Regions from separate parts of the Photobacterium sp. BZF1 genome, predicted to be linked through region 1. Evidence: riboswitches for the same ligand, from Rfam matches in the RefSeq annotation. Region 1 holds a riboswitch; each other region holds the start of a gene.
What was found. Region 1 has a riboswitch for thiamine pyrophosphate ahead of thiB (thiamine ABC transporter substrate binding subunit). Riboswitches for the same ligand answer to the same signal wherever they lie in the genome.

Region 1 (5,874 bases):
AAGTGTTTATCGGCTCTTGCACCAACTCGCGCATCGAAGACATGCGTGCTGCAGCAGCCATTGCCAAAGGCCGCAAGGTTGCTGCCAACGTCCAAGCATTGGTTGTACCGGGTTCGGAGCAAGTTAAAGCCCAGGCTGAGAAAGAAGGGCTGGACAAAATCTTCATCGATGCCGGATTTGAATGGCGCCTACCGGGTTGTTCAATGTGCCTAGCCATGAACAATGACCGCTTGGGCCCAGGTGAGCGCTGCGCATCAACCAGTAACCGTAACTTCGAAGGTCGTCAGGGCCGTGACGGTCGTACTCACCTGGTGAGCCCAGCGATGGCAGCGGCGGCTGCGTGTGCAGGCCACTTTGTTGATATCCGCGAACTAGACAACGTTGCAGTGACGGCTTAAGAGAAGGAACGAGACAATGACAGGATTTAAACAACACACCGGTTTGGTCGTTCCTTTGGATGCCGCCAACGTAGATACCGATGCTATTATCCCCAAGCAGTTTCTGCAGAAAGTGACCCGCACCGGTTTCGGCAAGCACCTATTCCATGACTGGCGCTTCCTCGATGATGCCGGCGAGCAGCCAAATCCAGAGTTTGTGATGAATGCGCCGCGCTATCAGGGTGCCAGCATCTTGCTGGCCCGTGAAAACTTCGGCTGTGGCTCATCCCGTGAACACGCCCCTTGGGCCCTGGCCGATTACGGTATCCAGGTGATGATTGCACCGAGCTTTGCCGATATTTTCTACGGCAACTCGATCAACAACCAGATGGTGCCGGTTCGCCTGACCGAGCAGGAAGTCGATGAGATCTTCCAGTACGTCGAAGCCAGCGAAGGCGCTGAGATCACCGTTGATTTGGAAGCCATGCTGGTAACGGCCAACGGCAAGCATTACAGCTTCGAGATTGACGAGTTCCGCCGCCACTGCCTGCTGAACGGCTTGGACAACATCGGTCTGACCTTGCAGCACGAAGACAAGATTGCCGAATACGAAAGCAAGATCCCGGCGTTCTTGGCCTAACGTTAGAACCGTCTTCGCTAGAAACCGGTAAAAATAACGCCCCAGCCCACTATGGCTGGGGCATTTTTTTGTCTTTTTTGCAATAAACCGGGCTAACAGCAGGTCGTCTAAGCTAAACCCTGTCATCTCTTGGGACCAAGATTAAGGATGTTCTATGCGCTTTTTTGTCAGCCTGCTGTTTCTCATGTTATCGGCCAGCACTTTTGCTGCCCCCAAAGCAGACCTGTGGCCTTACTGGCAGCAATATGCCACTTCCAATTCACAAAAGGTTGATCACAGCCGTTGGCAACGCCTGCTCGATAAATACCTGGTGGTCCAGCCCCAACAAACCTTGTTCCGCTATAACCGGGTATCGGACAGCGACAAGTATGAACTGGACCGTTACCTGCGCGACCTTACCAGGATCAATCCGCACCAACTAGGCCGCAACGAACAGTTTGCTTATTGGGTTAACCTCTACAATGCCCAAACAGTCAAATTGATCCTCGATGAATATCCGGTATCTTCGATTACCAAACTCGGTGGTATCTTCAGCTTTGGCCCCTGGGATGAGCAAGTACTTACCATTAACGGAAAATCGCTATCTCTCAATGATATCGAGCACCGGATTTTGCGCCCGATTTGGCGCGATCCGCGCATTCACTATGTCGTCAACTGTGCCAGCCTGGGTTGCCCGGACCTCCAGCCCGAGGCCTTCACTGCCAGCAACACCGAACGCTTGCTGGAAAAATCAGCCACTCGATTTATCAATAGCCGCAAAGGCGTTAACCCCCAAGGCAGCAAAACCCAGCTCTCGTCGATTTATGAATGGTATGGCAGCGACTTCGGCAACCAGTCACAACTGCAAAAACACATCAACCAATACCGCCAAGGAGCATCAATTACACTTGGCAATGTCAGCTATGATTACAACTGGTCGCTCAATGAAGCCAAATAGCCAGACCGGTATTATGGCTTCATCCAGGGGGCAGTTAGCATAATAGTGCCTTCCTGCTGGCAACCTGTACCCCGTCACATTACAATAACAAGCGTTCTCATTGGGGAGCGCTTGTCTTTGGCCAAATTAGGCCTTGTTACAAGCTGCTGAGATTGCTGCGGCAAGACCCACAGAACCTGATCCAGTTAGTACTGGCGTAGGAATTGAGTTCGCCACGGTAAGCCTTCTTATCTCGCAAAGCCGGCATGATGCCTGCCTTCTGCTCAACCCTGTGCCGCTCGTACGATTATTTTTCCTCTTGCCGGACGCAAGAGCATCAGGAGCGCATAGTGAAAAAATTACTCCCACTTGTTACTTTGGCCGCCATGCCGACACTGGCTGCGGACAACACCTTAACGGTTTACACCTACAGCTCATTCGCCTCTGACTGGGGGCCGGGGCCGGCCATCGAGAAAGCGTTTGAAGCGCAGTGTGAGTGTGATTTGGAGTTCGTGGCGTTGGATGACGGTGTATCCATCCTCAACCGCATCCGTCTTGAGGGCAAGAATACCAAAGCCGATGTGTTACTCGGACTTGATAACAACTTGCTCGACGAAGCTAAGAAAACTGGCTTGCTATCCGAGCACCAGGTGGACACCAGCGAACTCACCTTGCCAAACGGCTGGAGCGATGCCACTTTCGTGCCTTACGACTACGGCTATTTTGCCTTTGTCTATGACAGCACCAAGCTTGAGAATCCGCCGAAAAGCTTGGATGAGTTGGTCAACCGTGATGATCTCTCTATCATCTACCAAGACCCACGCACCTCTACGCCGGGCCAAGGCTTGATGCTGTGGATGAAGTCAGTGTACGGTGACAAGGCAGCACAAGCCTGGCAGCAACTGGCTGACAAGACGGTTACCGTCACCAAAGGTTGGTCTGAGGCCTACAGCATGTTCCTCAAAGGCGAGTCAGATATGGTACTTTCATACACCACCTCACCCGCCTATCACCTGATCGCCGAGCAGGATGACAAATACAAAGCCGCCGATTTTAGCGAAGGCCACTACATGCAGGTCGAAGTAGCGGCAAAACTGAAAAACAGCCCGAACCAAGCACTGGCTGACAAGTTCCTTGCCTTTATCCTAACGCCCGAATTTCAGTCAGTGATCCCAACCGGTAACTGGATGTATCCAGTAACGGATGTCGCCCAGCCAGCCGAGTTCAAGTTACTGACCCTACCGGGTAAATCCCTTGAATTTTCGGCCGAGGATGTTGCCAAGCAACGCCGTAGCTGGGTACGTGAGTGGCAACAGGCATTGACCAAGTAGTAGGCACTCACTTTTGAACACACGCAACACCCAACTGATGCCCGGCCTCATTACCGCCGGGCTTATTCTGTGCCTGGTGATCAGCGCCCTTGCCGCATTGGTCAATGAAGCCAGTACGCTCGATATCGCTTCGCTGTGGAGCGACCCCTACCTGCGCCATATTACTGGTTTTTCCTTTATCCAGGCCTTGCTCTCGACTCTGCTGAGTACCTTACCGGCCATTCCCGTCGCCTACGCACTGTCGCGACGGCAGTTTCCGGGGAAAGCCTTGCTGATGCGGATCTTTGCCATGACCTTGGTATTACCGGTTCTGGTCGCGGTATTCGGCCTATTGGCTATCTACGGTAACAACGGTGTACTGAGCAGCTTTCTGGCGAAGCTAGGGTGGCAGGGCAGTTTTTCCCTCTATGGCCTACAGGGGATCTTGTTGGCCCATGTCTTCCTCAACCTTCCATTGGCAGCGCGACTGTTTGTCCAAAGCCTTGAGGGGATCCCTTTTGAGCAGCACCAACTGGCTACCCACCTTGGCATGTCGAGCTGGCACACCTTTCGTTTTGTCGCCTGGCCGAGGATACGCCAGCAGCTCCCCCACGTCGTAGGGCTCGTCTTTATGCTGTGCTTTACCAGTTTTGCCGTCATCATGGCACTGGGTGGCGGCCCCAAAGCGACAACCATTGAGCTGGCCATCTACCAAGCGCTGCGTTACGACTTTGATCTTGCAGGTGGTGCTATCCTTGCCCTATGGCAGATGCTGCTGTGCTGTAGCCTTGTCTTGCTGAGCCAACGTTTTGCCAAACCCCTGGCCACCTCGAGCCAATCTGTCGCCAACCTGCGCCAGAGCCAGTTCGATTCATTCGCCAGCCGTTGCTGGGACTGGGTATGGATAGGCCTTGCCCTGTTATTGGTGCTTCCCCCCCTGCTTGCGGTCTGCCTTGCGGGCTTCAATAGCCAAACCCTTGCATCACTGGGCAACCCCGGCCTCTGGCAGGCCGTGTTCAATTCACTGCAAATCGCAAGTATTGCTTGTGTGCTGGCCTTAGCTGGCGGCGTGGCGATACTGCTCACCAGTCGGCAATGGCGCCTCCAACATCGCCGTTGGCAGGCCGATGGGCTGGACCTGATTGGCACTATTATCCTGGTCACCCCGGGGTTAGTCCTAAGTACCGGTATCTTCTTATTACTGCGCCAGTTTACCGACGCCTTTGCCGCCGCTTTCTGGGTGGTGGTTGCGGTCAATGCCCTGATGGCCCTGCCGTATGTACTCAAGACCCTGAGCCAGCCAATGCTCCATGTTGCCCAGCAATACGAGCCCTTGTGCCAGAGCCTCGGCATGACCGGGCTATCACGGCTTATGCTGGTAGAGTGGCGAGCCTTGAAAAAGCCCTTTGCCCAATCCTTGGCCATCGGCTTTGTACTGTCACTCGGCGATTTGGGGGCTATCGCACTGTTTGGTAGCCAAGACTTCCAAACCCTGCCGCTCTACCTGTTCCAACTGCTCGGCAGCTACCAAATGGACGCTGCTGCAGTAGCAGCCCTGATCCTGCTCACTCTTAGCCTAGGCTTATTCTCCTTGGTTGAAAAACTGATCATCCGGAATCCATAATGCTTAATCTGCAGCAATTACAACATTGCTTCCACCATCCGAAGCAACCCGGCCAATCGACCCAGCTTTGCTTTGACCTCAGCGTTGAGGCCGGGGATATCGTCGCCCTCGTCGGCCCAAGCGGGGCCGGAAAAAGCACCCTGCTTGCCATGGTTGCCGGCTTCCTTACCCCAGATAGTGGCACGCTCACGGTTAATGGTCAGCCAATCTGCCAACTGCACCCGGCCAACCGCCCGCTCTCTATCTTGTTTCAGGAGCACAATTTGTTTCCGCACCTGAGTGTTTATGAAAACATTGCCCTCGGTTTGAGCCCGGCGTTGAAACTGAACGACGAACAAAAAGAGCACGTAGTAGTTGCAGCGGCAAAAGTGGGATTACAAAACTACCTGGAGCGGTTGCCGGAGCAACTATCCGGCGGCCAGCGCCAGCGGGTAGCATTGGCACGCTGCCTGATCCGCCAGCGCCCATTACTGCTGCTCGACGAACCCTTCTCTGCACTTGACCCAGCATTAAGGAAAGAGATGCTAGAACTGGTCAGAAAGCTTGCCAGGGAGCAGAACACCACAGTACTGATGGTCACCCACAGTCCGGAAGATGCGCTGAAAATTGCCGATAAGTGTGCCTTTATTTATCAAGGCACAGTGAAGGTCTTCGGGCCTTGCCAAGACGTATTAGCCTCACCAAGCGATCCCGCCCTTAAGCGCTATCTTGGCGACTAATACCCCCAGTAATAATTGAAAAGCGAGCCAACCGGCTCGCTTTTGCAAATAGGGAAAGATACAGAACCTATATGGCTATAGGTTTTCCTCGGCAAACTCAGCCAGGCGGCTGCGGACAACGCCATTGAGATAAATGTTGGCACTGCCTTCGAAATTCTTGAAACGCTCGACGATATAGGTCAAGCCCGACGTCACAGGAGACAGGTAACTGGAGTCAATCTGGGCCAGGTTACCCGAACAAACTAGCTTGGTGCCCTCCCCACAACGGGTGATGATGGTTTTAATCTG
Region 2 (5,874 bases), on a different contig from region 1:
CAATATCCACCCTTTTAAGGGCCATAGTCACCAGCTCAGAGCCCGAGGCAATAATCGATTCAGCCATGGCATGGCGGTTGGCATATTTACCGGTCCCGGTAAACAGGCGAGACGAGAACGTCTTATCAGCGATAGTTAACATTTATCCTCCTGCAATCGCTTGGAACAGGGCGATGCGATCGCCGGTATTCAATACAGTTGTTTCCCACTCGCTGCGGGCAACAATATCTTCATTCAGGGCTACGGCCGTGGCCTGCAGCGGCATCTCAAGCTGTGTCAGCAACGCACTCAGTGACTGGCCCTCAGGCACCTCTACCGGTTTGTCATTGACCCGTATCTGGATCAGAGTCGCTGTCGTCATAATGGTTCTATTCTCCCGTCCCGCAAACTGGGCACGATTTATCAGTTGGTAGTTGAAAGGCTTGCCAGCCCATCGTCAGACCATCAAACTGGCGTAATGTGCCAAAGCCCACCTCACCAGATCCGGTCAGTAATTTAATAGTTTCCAGTGCCTGCAGGTTACCGACAGTGCCAACCACCGGCCCGGCGATCCCGGAATTGCTGCAGTTCTGCGGCTCATCAAGGGTCCCAGCCTGACGCGGGAACAAGCAGTGGTAACAAGGGCCTTTGCCCTGCCGGAAATCAAACGCCATCAACTGGCCTTGCCAGCGTATTGCTGCGCCCGAGATCAAAGGTTTATTGGCTTTGAAACAGGCAAGGTTGACGGCATATCGGGTTGCCAAGTTGTCGGAGCAATCCAGTACCACATCAGCTAACGAGACCTCCATCGCCAGCCGCTGATCGGCCAGCCGAGCTTTTACCGCCCGGATACGGATATGCGGGTTTAACGCCTGCAGCTGCTCCGCGGCCATCTGCGCCTTGGCTTTACCCTGATCGCTATCGCGATAGACCACCTGGCGCTGGAGGTTGGAGCTATCCACGGTGTCATCATCAGCAATGACCAAATTGCCTATACCGGCACCCGCAAGGTATAAGGCCGCCGCCGATCCCAATCCGCCAGCCCCGACGAGCAACACTTGGGCACCAGACAATGACTGTTGGCCAGACTCGCCTATCTGCGGCAGCATGATCTGGCGGTTATAGCGAAGAAACTCCTGATCACTGAGCATGGTTGCCATCCTATTCTGTCGGGTTACGCACTAAGATATCTTCAAATGCAGCAACGGCCTGGGCCGGATCCTCGGCTTGGGTAACAGCACGGACAACCGCGACACTACTGACACCGGTACGCCACACCCGCTCGGCACGGGATAAGTCGATACCACCAATCGCCACTGTCGGGAACGCATCACCAATCAGCTGCTGGTACAGTGCCAACCGGCTGAGTCCCTGCGGCTTGGATGGCATATCCTTAGTCGTCGTCGGGAAGATATGGCCCAAGGCGATATAGCTCGGGGCAAACTCTGCGGCACGAAGAATTTCGTAATAGCCATGGGTTGAAAGCCCAAGACGTAGCCCAGCCTGCTGGATAGCAGCCAGATCAGCGGTCTCCAGATCTTCCTGCCCGAGATGGACACCATAGGCATGGTTTTCAATCGCCAGCTGCCAGTAATCATTGACGAAGACCTGGCCACCATACTGTTTGCCAGCCTCGACAATACTCGTGATTTGGCCTGGCAAGGTAGGCTCGGACGGATCTTTGATCCGCAATTGCGTTGTCTTTACCCCAAGCTCCAGCAAGCGCTTCACCCAGTCAGCCGTATCAACAACCGGGTACAGCGCCAGTTTTTCGCGGTCTACCGTGGCAAACGGCGCGACAGCCACTTCCTTGCTCACCCACCCAAGCTCATCACACTCCGGATGGTTCGCCGTCAGTGGCCGCGGGAACAGTGAGCGGGTCATCGGCCAGCCGGTTTCACCATAGCCGTCAGCATGACTCTCCAGATAACCACGGGCATGGGCACGTGATAGCGTGACCGCATCTTCCAACGGGTAATCCAGAGCCAGTGCCGCCAGCAACATTGCACGCTGCGGCTCACTGGCCCCAGCATGATGGCAATACACTGCCCGGGCTTCACCAAGGTGGTGCCAAATATCGACACAGCCACGTTCGGTCGGCAGGCCGCAGACCACCAACGCCGGGTTAGCCGCTACCTGCTGCTGCATTTCGGCCAGAGTCGGATAAGGGGCAATCCACTGATCGCGCACCTCCAGTCCCTGTGCCACGCTTTCGGACGGATTAAACGCCACCTTGAAGGTTGTCCCTTCAAGATGAATGTCTACCACCTCCGATCCACTCCACTCCATACTTACCGCTTCACCAAGCTGGTATTTATCGGCCGCTGCCAACAGCGGCTCGATATGCATCAGTAATGGCGCTAAGTGATCGGGTAAACACAACGCGTTCATTAACTTTCCTCTTTGATTGGGTGATATAACTCACTCCCCTTAGCCCGGAACTCATCGGCTTTTTGCTGCATGCCTTCAAGGGGGTCATCCAACATTTGTACGGCCAATTCACCATCTTGCTCCAAACCGCTGGCATATTCGCGGACCTCTTGCGAGATTTTCATCGAGCAGAATTTCGGTCCGCACATCGAACAGAAATGAGCGATCTTGCCGGATTCCTGAGGGAGGGTTTCATCATGGTAGGCTCGAGCCGTTTCAGGATCCAAAGCCAGGTTAAATTGATCTTCCCAGCGGAACTCAAAGCGTGCCTTCGACAAAGCGTTGTCGCGCACTTGAGCACCGGGATGGCCTTTAGCTAAGTCTGCCGCATGGGCACACAGCTTGTACGTGATCAGCCCCACCTTTACATCTTCTTTGTTAGGCAGGCCCAAGTGTTCTTTCGGTGTGACGTAACACAGCATGGCACAGCCATACCAACCGATCATGGCAGCACCAATACCAGAGGTAATGTGGTCATAACCCGGCGCAATGTCTGTCGTTAGGGGCCCCAAGGTATAAAACGGCGCTTCATGACAGTGCTTGAGCTGCTCTTCCATGTTTTCCTTAATCATGTGCATCGGCACATGACCCGGCCCTTCAATCATCACCTGAACATCATATTCCCAGGCAACTTTAGTCAGTTCGCCCAACGTCCTTAGCTCACTGAACTGCGCCTCGTCGTTGGCATCAGCCACCGAGCCAGGACGCAGCCCGTCCCCCAGAGACAGCGCAATGTCATACTGGGCACAGATTTCACAAATCTCCCGGAAATGCTCATACAGGAAGCTTTCTTGGTGGTGGGCCAAGCACCATTTGGCCATGATCGAACCACCACGAGAGACAATGCCAGTAACCCTTTTGGCGGTCATAGGGACATAACGCAACAGGACGCCGGCATGAATAGTAAAGTAATCCACCCCCTGCTCAGCCTGCTCGAGCAAAGTGTCCCGGAACACTTCCCAATTCAGGTTCTCGGCAATACCGTTGACCTTCTCCAATGCCTGATACATCGGCACTGTGCCGATCGGTACAGGGCTATTACGGATGATCCATTCGCGGGTTTCGTGAATGTTCCGTCCGGTTGAGAGATCCATAACGGTATCGCCGCCCCAACGGGTCGACCAGACCAGCTTCTCCACTTCCTCTTCAATCGAGGAGCTGACTGACGAATTACCGATATTGGCGTTAACCTTGACCAGGAAATTACGGCCGATAATCATCGGCTCGGTTTCGGGGTGGTTGATATTGGATGGGATAATGGCCCGGCCTTCGGCGACTTCGCGGCGGACAAACTCTGGGGTAATTTCTTGCGGTAGGTTGGCGCCAAACGACATACCCGGATGTTGCTGGTTTAGCACCTCATCACGGTATTTCGCCCGGCCCATGTTTTCGCGGATGGCAATAAATTCCATCTCGGGCGTGATGATCCCCTGGCGGGCATAGTGTAGCTGAGTGACATTCTTGCCTGGCTTGGCCCGTCGGATTCGGGCTTGCTGTTCAAACCTCAGCTCATCTAAGGTGTCATCAGCTAAACGCTGTTTGGAATATTGCGAACTCAGCTCAATAAGCTGTTCAGTATCCCCCCGCTCCTCAATCCAACTCTCACGGAGCTTTGGCAAGCCAGCATAGATATCGGCTGGCTGCTCGGGATCAGTATAGAAACCGGAGGTGTCGTAGACCCGTACCGGCTCATTGGGCTCAAAAACAGGGGATTCCTTGGTGCCACCCACTAGGCTATCAGCAAGGGTTATCTCGCGCATGGGCACACGGATGTCTTCGCGGCTACCGGTGACATAGACTTTCCGGGAATTCGGGTAAGCCTGGGTAGTTAGTGAATCGATAAATTGTTTCGCTTCCAGTCTCGCTTGTTTGCGATTCGACATAGCAATTTCCTTTTTCCATAACAGGGAAGTTGCTTGGCGGATGGGTGCGTAAACAAGAGGCTATACGTAGGGTGTATAGTTTCATCTGATACTGCCACTGTGAATACAGCGATACAGAAGAGTCTCTCTTGTTCCCTTCGCAGGTATTAGCCTGATCAGGTTCTACGGATCCCGCAATGCGGTCTCAGCCAAATGGCACTCCGACAAGTTGAACTAGCAGTATATGAAAGGGGTTCCGCCTCGGCAAGACGGAACCCACAGTTTTAATACTTATTTGGCAAAAACATTGCTACTTTTGCATAACACCACTGGGCGCGACAAATTTATTTGAAACGCTTCACAAGTGACTTGAGTAGCGAAGAATGGGTCTCCCTCAACTCGCCAAGCTTGTGGGTGATTTTAGGTGCACCCTCCATATCAAATAGCTTTGGCACCGCAACGCGTTGCGACGAGTAAATCCCGGTATGGCCGCTGAAGTAGTAAGCGGTATAACAAGCGATCGCAAAATACAGCATATGCTCGGCACCAAACAGCTCGACGCCCATAATGGTACAGGCCAGCGGAGTATTGGTTGCTGCTGCAAATACAGCTAAAAAGCCCAAGGCGGCAAACAAGTCAACCGGTGCCCCCAATACCCATGCCATAGTATTGCCCAGTGTCGCCCCGACGAAGAACAAAGGAGTCACTTCCCCCCCTTTGTATCCGGCTGCTAAGGTAATGGCTGTCAGTAGTAGCTTGAGCAGCCAGCTATACCATTCGGCTCCTCCTTCCTGGAAGGCCGTCAAAATACTCACCCCACCCTCGCGGCTCGAATAAACCCCCAAGCCGATATAATCGTAGTTCCCAATGAGCTGCACTGCGCCAATGACAATCAGGCCACCAACCACCACTATCAGGTATGGGTTTTTCAACGTTGCTTTGAATATATCTTTAAAGGCATGGGTCAGCTCACCGAACAGATACCCCGCAAGACCAAAGGCCACGGCGGCAACCACAATCTTGGCGATCATCCACAGGTCGACTTTGACGGCATGCTCAAACAGGGTGATGGTTTCGAGGAAATCTATCCGGTAATGGGTATGATGCACACCCCAGGCCGAGCAGACGACATCTGCCAGGATGGCAGCAAACAAGGCAGGAATAATCGCATCATAGCGAAGGCGGCCAATCGCTAGAACCTCCAGGGCAAAGATTGCCCCGGTCAGCGGGGTACCGAAAACCGCACCAAAGCCAGCCGCCACTCCGGCAATCAACATCAGCCGGGTATCCGATTCATTAAGATGGAATTTACGCGCCAACCAATGGGTCGAGGCACCACCAATTTGCACCGCTGTCCCTTCCCGGCCTGCCGAGCCACCGAACAGGTGGGTGATCACAGTAGTGATCAGTACCAAAGGCGCCATACGGGCAGGAATACCGGCTCCGGGTTCATGGATCTCATCCATGATGAGGTTGTTGCCGCCCTCGGAATTTTTGCCCAAATTACGGTAGCAATAAACAATGACAATACCGGCCAGCGGAAGCAGGTAGAGCAGCCAGGGATTATCAATCCGGGTCGCAGTCGCTTCACCAAGGATCCAGA
Region 3 (5,874 bases), on a different contig from region 1:
GTATAATCTTCCCAATCCTGCTGGCAGTAGCTAATCAAATCTTGGTATTTCATTGTAAATCCTCAAATACTGATATTCGTGGCGCTTAGTAGGTCAGCACGTAATCTTTCGCTTGTGGTAGTGTTTTAATGATGTTGTGCTGTTTCATGAATTCAGCGTATTCATCATAGCGTTTTAGCTCCACAGCGCCTGGGCGCAAAGCAAAGCGGGTTAGGGTATCTTCCCAAGCTCGGCGGTTTAGGTCGTTGTTCAATGTATCAGGAGAGTAAGCCACGAACTCTTTCCATGCCTGCTCTGGGTGGTTAATGAGGTAAACCGTTGCTTTCTCGATAGCAGTATTAAACTTGTTGATCGTTTCTGGATCGTATTTGTTTTTGTTAGCAACGAAAATCAGCTCGTCGTAAGGTGGTACACCGTGTTCTTCTGGGTAGAAAGCGGTTGCGTCATAGCCCTCGATAGCAAGTTGGTTAAGTTCGAAGTTACGCAAGCCACCCCAAATGGCGTCGACCTTGCCAGAAGCGAGCGAAGAAGAGAGTGCCCAGCCAACATTGATGATTTTTACGCTATCCATATCCACACCTTCTGAGCGAAGCATGGTGCCGATAGTCGCATCTTCATTACCGCCGATAGCAACGCCAATGTTTTTGCCTTTTAGATCAGCCAATGACTTGATGCCTGATTTGTCTAATACAATCAGCGAGTTCAACGGGCCAGAAATGAGCGTCGCAGAGCGTACCAGAGGAAGCTTTGCCGCTGTGCTTGAAATCAGCGTGCTCTGGTACGAAACAGCAAGGTCAATACGACCTGCTGCGACTAATTTGTCAGGCACACTCGGGTCGGCAGGCTCTTGGATTTGAACATCTAAACCTTGTTCTGCAAACCAGCCTTTTTCTTTTGCTAGGATAATTGGGCCGTGGTTTGGGTTAACGAACCAGTCCAGCATGAGTGTGACTTTCTCTTCTGCGGACGCACTAAAAGAAGCCAGCATTAATGCAGCTGCGGCAAACAGTTGCGGTTTACCTGCTTTAAAAAAAGTGGATATCATTCTATTTCCTTGTTGTTGAGCGAAGTAAAGCATTCCGTGTTATGTAACCGAGTTATTGGCTTTGCCATGGAATGGCTTTTTTTAATATAAGATCGGTAATGAAGTACAGGCTGATAGAGAAAAACGCCAAGATAAACAAAGCGGCGAACATCTCATCGACAAACATGCGCGCATTGGCTTGCAGCATTAAGTACCCGAGGCCTTCACTTGAACCCACCCATTCACCAATCACGGCACCAATTGGCGCGACGACAACCGCAACGCGAATACCTGATGCCAAAGCGGGTAGGGCGGCGGGTAAGCGGATCTGCCAAAGTTGCTGCCAACGGGTAGCTCCCATCGTCGTGGCCAGATCAAGGTAGCCTTTTGGTGTATGGCGAAGGCCGTCATAACAGCATGTCGTGACAGGGAAGAAAATGATCAGTGCTGCCATGACAATTTTTGACGCCATGCCATAGCCGAGCCACAGCATCAGAATGGGCGCGATAGCAAATACCGGTATTGCTTGGCTAGTGATCAGTATTGGCAGTAGCCAACGACGAAGAGGCTCAAATACCAGCATTTGTAGGGCAAAGAACAGCCCCATAGCCAAGCCAAGCAGTAAACCAAACAGGACTTCAGTACCGGTTACCACAGTGTGGTGCCACAGTACATCTGCCCTTTCAACTAGCTTGGAGAGGACAGCGACAGGTCCTGGCAATATGAAAGGTGGTAGGTCAAAGATAACGACACTGGCCTGCCATAAACCCATAATGATTGCCACGCTAATGACAAAGCGGGAAATATGTTGCGACAACTGTGACTTATTGACCTTATTGGTATGCTGGTTAGCCTCTTGCTGTTCCAACAAAGGATTCTGTAGCTTCGGAGATACTGATTGATCAGACATAATCATTCTCCAGCTCATTGATGATCCCTTGCTGGTGGGTGGCGAGCTCACCATCAAATTGCCTTGGTGGTGGACTAGAGGGTACTGGTAACGCTCTTATGGAAGCTGGGGTACCTGCCATCATATATATCTGGTGGCCAAGCCGAAGTGCTTCTTGCGGATCATGGGTGATCAACAATACGGTTTTCCCTTCGAGTAATTTTGCCGAAAGAGACTGGAGCTTATGCCGTGTGACAGCGTCGAGGGCCGAAAAAGGCTCATCCATTAAAACAAGTGGTTTGTCTTGCATCAGAGTACGAGCCAAAGCCACACGCTGGCGCATCCCGCCAGAGAGTTGGCTAGGCATTACATCCGACTTATCAGCTAGACCAACAGCTTCGAGCAATGCCAGAGCGCGTTTCTTGTCTGCTTTCTGAGCTTTACCAAAACGCGCACTTAAGCAAGCATTTTCCATGACATTGAGCCAAGGCAGCAGTAAATCCTGCTGGGCCATGTAAGCGATGTTGCCGTTTAATGGTAACTTGTTGCTTGTGGAGATAGTGCCATTCCATGCAACGTTGTCCTCCAACAGGCCAGCAAGGTGGCGGAGCAGTGTTGTTTTGCCGCAACCGCTCTTCCCCAGAAGGCAAGTCCATTGACCGGCTGGCAACTCAACGTTTAACTGGCTAAATAATGGGGTGCTGGCGTCGTTATATCGAAGCATTAGATCCTCGATTTTGACTGCCATCCCTTTAGCAACATAAGAATCGCCAGATGTGTCTGATGCAAGATTGCTATTCATCTTGTTTATCGCTTCCATGCTTATTCTGGTTTGAAGTGGCCTGCAAAGAAATGATTCACAGGCCCGTGGCCAGAACCGATTTCAAGTTCATCTGCATGTTCGATGGCTTTGGTGATGTAGGCTTTGGCATGTTTTACAGCGTCTTGCAGTGGGTATTCTTGAGCAAGGAATGAGGCAGTTGCTGCCGATAGCGTACAGCCAGTACCGTGGGTATTGCGGGTCGCAATTCGCGGAGTGCTCATACGGACAACATCATCTTCAAGAATCAATAGGTCGGTACTGAACTCGTCTTTTTCTAGGTGGCCACCTTTCAATAGAATTGAACGTGAACCAATGCCGCGCAATGCAGCGATCATTGCTGTCATTTCTTGCTCAGTTTCAGGTAAGTCTGAGCCAATCAATGCAGCTGCCTCTGGGAGGTTTGGGGTGATCACGTCGGCGAGCGGTAGTAGCTCGGCCTTCAGCGTTGAGATCGCATCTTGCTCAAGCAGTAAATCACCACTTGTTGCAACCATAACTGGGTCGATAACCAAGAATTTAGGCTGATACTGGCGTAATTTTTTAGCGACCATGCGAATGATATTAGCGTCACTCAGCATGCCAATCTTAACGGCTTTTACATCAAGGTCGGTAAATACAGCATCAAGTTGTTGCTCGACAAAAGCAGGGTCAATGCCAAGGATGCCTGTTACGCCTTGGGTGTTCTGGGCAGTGAGTGCTGTGATCACAGAGCATGCGTAACCGCCGGTTGCGGAAATGGCTTTGATGTCGGCTTGAATGCCTGCGCCGCCACCACTGTCAGAGCCAGCGATGGTTAGGGTAATCGGGGTCTTTGATGAAATTGGCATAGTTACCTCTATCTAAGACGTAAGGTAGCTAATACCATCGAACCGCAGTGGGGTACGAGAAAGGGCATTACAGCTAGTTCCCTACGCCATTATTAAATGGATCAGGTTCAACGGGTCCCACTACGTGGTCTCAGCGCTCGGCTCCCCGACTAACGGATAAAATTGGTACTTACGGGCCAATGTTGAAGATTGACCTGAAAAAAACTGTTTTCTGGCTTAAATGCCTGAAGATGTGACTAATCTAAACATGTTTTTTACGATAGGGCAAACATGTTAGGAATAAAATGAGGTGATGGATGAAGAATAATACAGAAGGGGAATAAAGAGGCAGCCACAGCGTGGCTGCCTTGGTAATTACATCTTTTTGCAGTATGCCGCAATGATTACCATGTTAGTACCTGCTGCTTTACCCGAGATGTGTAATGGGTTATCAGTCAGGCGAATACCACGAACAGCAGTACCTTGTTTGATTACAAGGTTCGAGCCTTTCACTGGCAGATCTTTGATGATGGTGACGTTGTCACCTGCTTCAAGAGCCGTACCGTTTACATCCACGGTCTTGATTGAGTCAAGCTCAGCAAGGGCGATACCTTTCTCAGCCCATTCAATCATGTCTTCTTCCAAGTACATCATATCAAGCAGGTCTTGAGCCCATGTTTCAGAAGACAGGCGCTTAAGAAGGCGGTAAGCCATTACCTGGACAGCAGGCTCTTGGCTCCACATGCTGTCGTTCAAACAACGCCAGTGGTTTTGATCCAGCGTTTCAGCGTCTTCGATTTCTGTACGGCAAGTTCCACACACCATCACACAGCTACCAGCTGTTTGGTCAGGAGACGCAGGAACTTCGTAAACGCTCAGACTGTCTTCTGATCCACATAGTTCACATTTAGCGCCAGCGCGCTCTTTAACGATTGATTCAATGCTCATAGGAATATTCCAAGGAAGTGTAATGGTCTTAGTTACCATACAGGTAACTGTTCTGTTTATTATGCCATTTAATTTTGAGAAGAAAAGGAATGAAGATCAAGATCACATTAGTCTCATTAACTTACGGGCAAAAAACAAACTAATTGAACGTCTAAGTAAAAATAATGCAACAAAAATGTAGGAGATATTGTTGTGTTGAGACTAAGATCAAATAGCCTACCCAAGTAGTTACAGAAAAAGAAATAGGAAAATGTATGAAAAAGGCACTTTTTTTACTTTTAGCTTTAGCACTTATTGGTTGTGATGATGAGGATGTTGTTAACACAGTATCAGGCAATGCAGAAGTGTTCGCCGTTACCGGAGCTGAAGTTGGAGGAGCACAAGGATACACCAGCATTGATAGCCTAGAAAACCAATATCCAATCACTTTGCCCGATGAATTCCCAGCAGGCTCTGAACAAACGCTAGATAGCCGGTTAGGATCTCTTGGTATAGATATAGAGGGTACAGATTGCGGTATTATTGATACCAGTGGCGATGTTTGTTTTGGAGCTGGAAGTGACACAGCTTGTGTACCCGATGAGGTCACTAAATTAGGTATCAAACTTTATACCATCGACATTGATGAAGTGAAACGCGCCTATGATAATGGTTTCTACCCGAAATTAGCGGCTGATCTGCTAGGTGATACCTTTTCTGACTTTGATATTGAGCGTGTAAGTTGCTCAAGTATTGGGTTGTAGTTGATAGTATGTTGAAAGGCAGGCCTTAATGTAGCATACATAGGCCTGCTAATTTCTTTTAGTCAAAAGAAACACTATCACTATTACATTCCTCAAAAAAAATTTTATTAAATGCCTCGCAACTTCTATTTCTGACTGGTTTTTGACTAGGGGTTTCTTGCTAATTTAAGCCACTACTTTTGGGTTATTAAGCGGTAAGAAGTAATGAAAAGGAAAGGGATATTCGGCCTTTTAGGTATTTTGATTAATATTCCGTGTATTGGTTATGCTGCTGAAATTGAGAGCTATATTGTCGGCGGCAATCCTGTCAGGCATGGTGATGAAATAACTTGGATGGCCTCATTAAGAAATACGACGGACAATACTTCACATTTTTGTGGAGGAAGTATTGTTAATGAGCAATGGGTATTAACTGCCGCCCATTGCGTTGTGCAGGGTATCGCTGGCGATGAATTTACGTTGCCGCCCAATAACCTTGCTGTGATGGTCGGAAAATTGTCTAGTGAGGTCGTTGACACTGCCGATCTATATCAGGTCACCCATGTTGTCGTACACCCTGAATACTCTCCGAACGCTGAAATTAAAATTACGGTCGATGAAAATCAAAACCAGACGGAGGAAGTGGTTAAGTTAGCATTAGA

Region 2: linked by a shared signal. The riboswitch ahead of thiC (phosphomethylpyrimidine synthase ThiC) and the one ahead of thiB (thiamine ABC transporter substrate binding subunit) in region 1 are both predicted to bind thiamine pyrophosphate.
Region 3: linked by a shared signal. The riboswitch ahead of thiD (bifunctional hydroxymethylpyrimidine kinase/phosphomethylpyrimidine kinase) and the one ahead of thiB (thiamine ABC transporter substrate binding subunit) in region 1 are both predicted to bind thiamine pyrophosphate.

Annotation. Positions count from the first base shown of each region.
Region 1 covers NZ_JACSOF010000013.1:54,539-60,412, reverse strand. Annotated here, with positions in the region: gene leuC (3-isopropylmalate dehydratase large subunit) at 1-398, shown strand, start outside; gene leuD (3-isopropylmalate dehydratase small subunit) at 415-1,017, shown strand; gene BIZ37_RS04545 (DUF547 domain-containing protein) at 1,172-1,954, shown strand; TPP riboswitch at 2,046-2,174, shown strand; gene thiB (thiamine ABC transporter substrate binding subunit) at 2,284-3,264, shown strand; gene thiP (thiamine/thiamine pyrophosphate ABC transporter permease ThiP) at 3,302-4,867, shown strand; gene thiQ (thiamine ABC transporter ATP-binding protein) at 4,867-5,586, shown strand; gene BIZ37_RS04525 (PhoH family protein) at 5,662-5,874, opposite strand, start outside.
Region 2 covers NZ_JACSOF010000003.1:82,079-87,952, forward strand. Annotated here, with positions in the region: gene BIZ37_RS01420 (thiazole synthase) at 1-142, opposite strand, end outside; gene thiS (sulfur carrier protein ThiS) at 143-361, opposite strand; gene BIZ37_RS01430 (molybdopterin-synthase adenylyltransferase MoeB) at 369-1,130, opposite strand; gene thiE (thiamine phosphate synthase) at 1,141-2,370, opposite strand; gene thiC (phosphomethylpyrimidine synthase ThiC) at 2,370-4,292, opposite strand; TPP riboswitch at 4,408-4,505, opposite strand; gene BIZ37_RS01445 (voltage-gated chloride channel family protein) at 4,616-5,874, opposite strand, start outside.
Region 3 covers NZ_JACSOF010000075.1:14,718-20,591, reverse strand. Annotated here, with positions in the region: gene tenA (thiaminase II) at 1-53, opposite strand, end outside; gene BIZ37_RS17115 (ABC transporter substrate-binding protein) at 86-1,045, opposite strand; gene BIZ37_RS17110 (ABC transporter permease) at 1,098-1,940, opposite strand; gene BIZ37_RS17105 (ABC transporter ATP-binding protein) at 1,927-2,715, opposite strand; gene thiD (bifunctional hydroxymethylpyrimidine kinase/phosphomethylpyrimidine kinase) at 2,736-3,563, opposite strand; TPP riboswitch at 3,625-3,721, opposite strand; gene BIZ37_RS17095 (PhnA domain-containing protein) at 3,918-4,490, opposite strand; gene BIZ37_RS17090 (hypothetical protein) at 4,745-5,233, shown strand; gene BIZ37_RS17085 (serine protease) at 5,438-5,874, shown strand, end outside.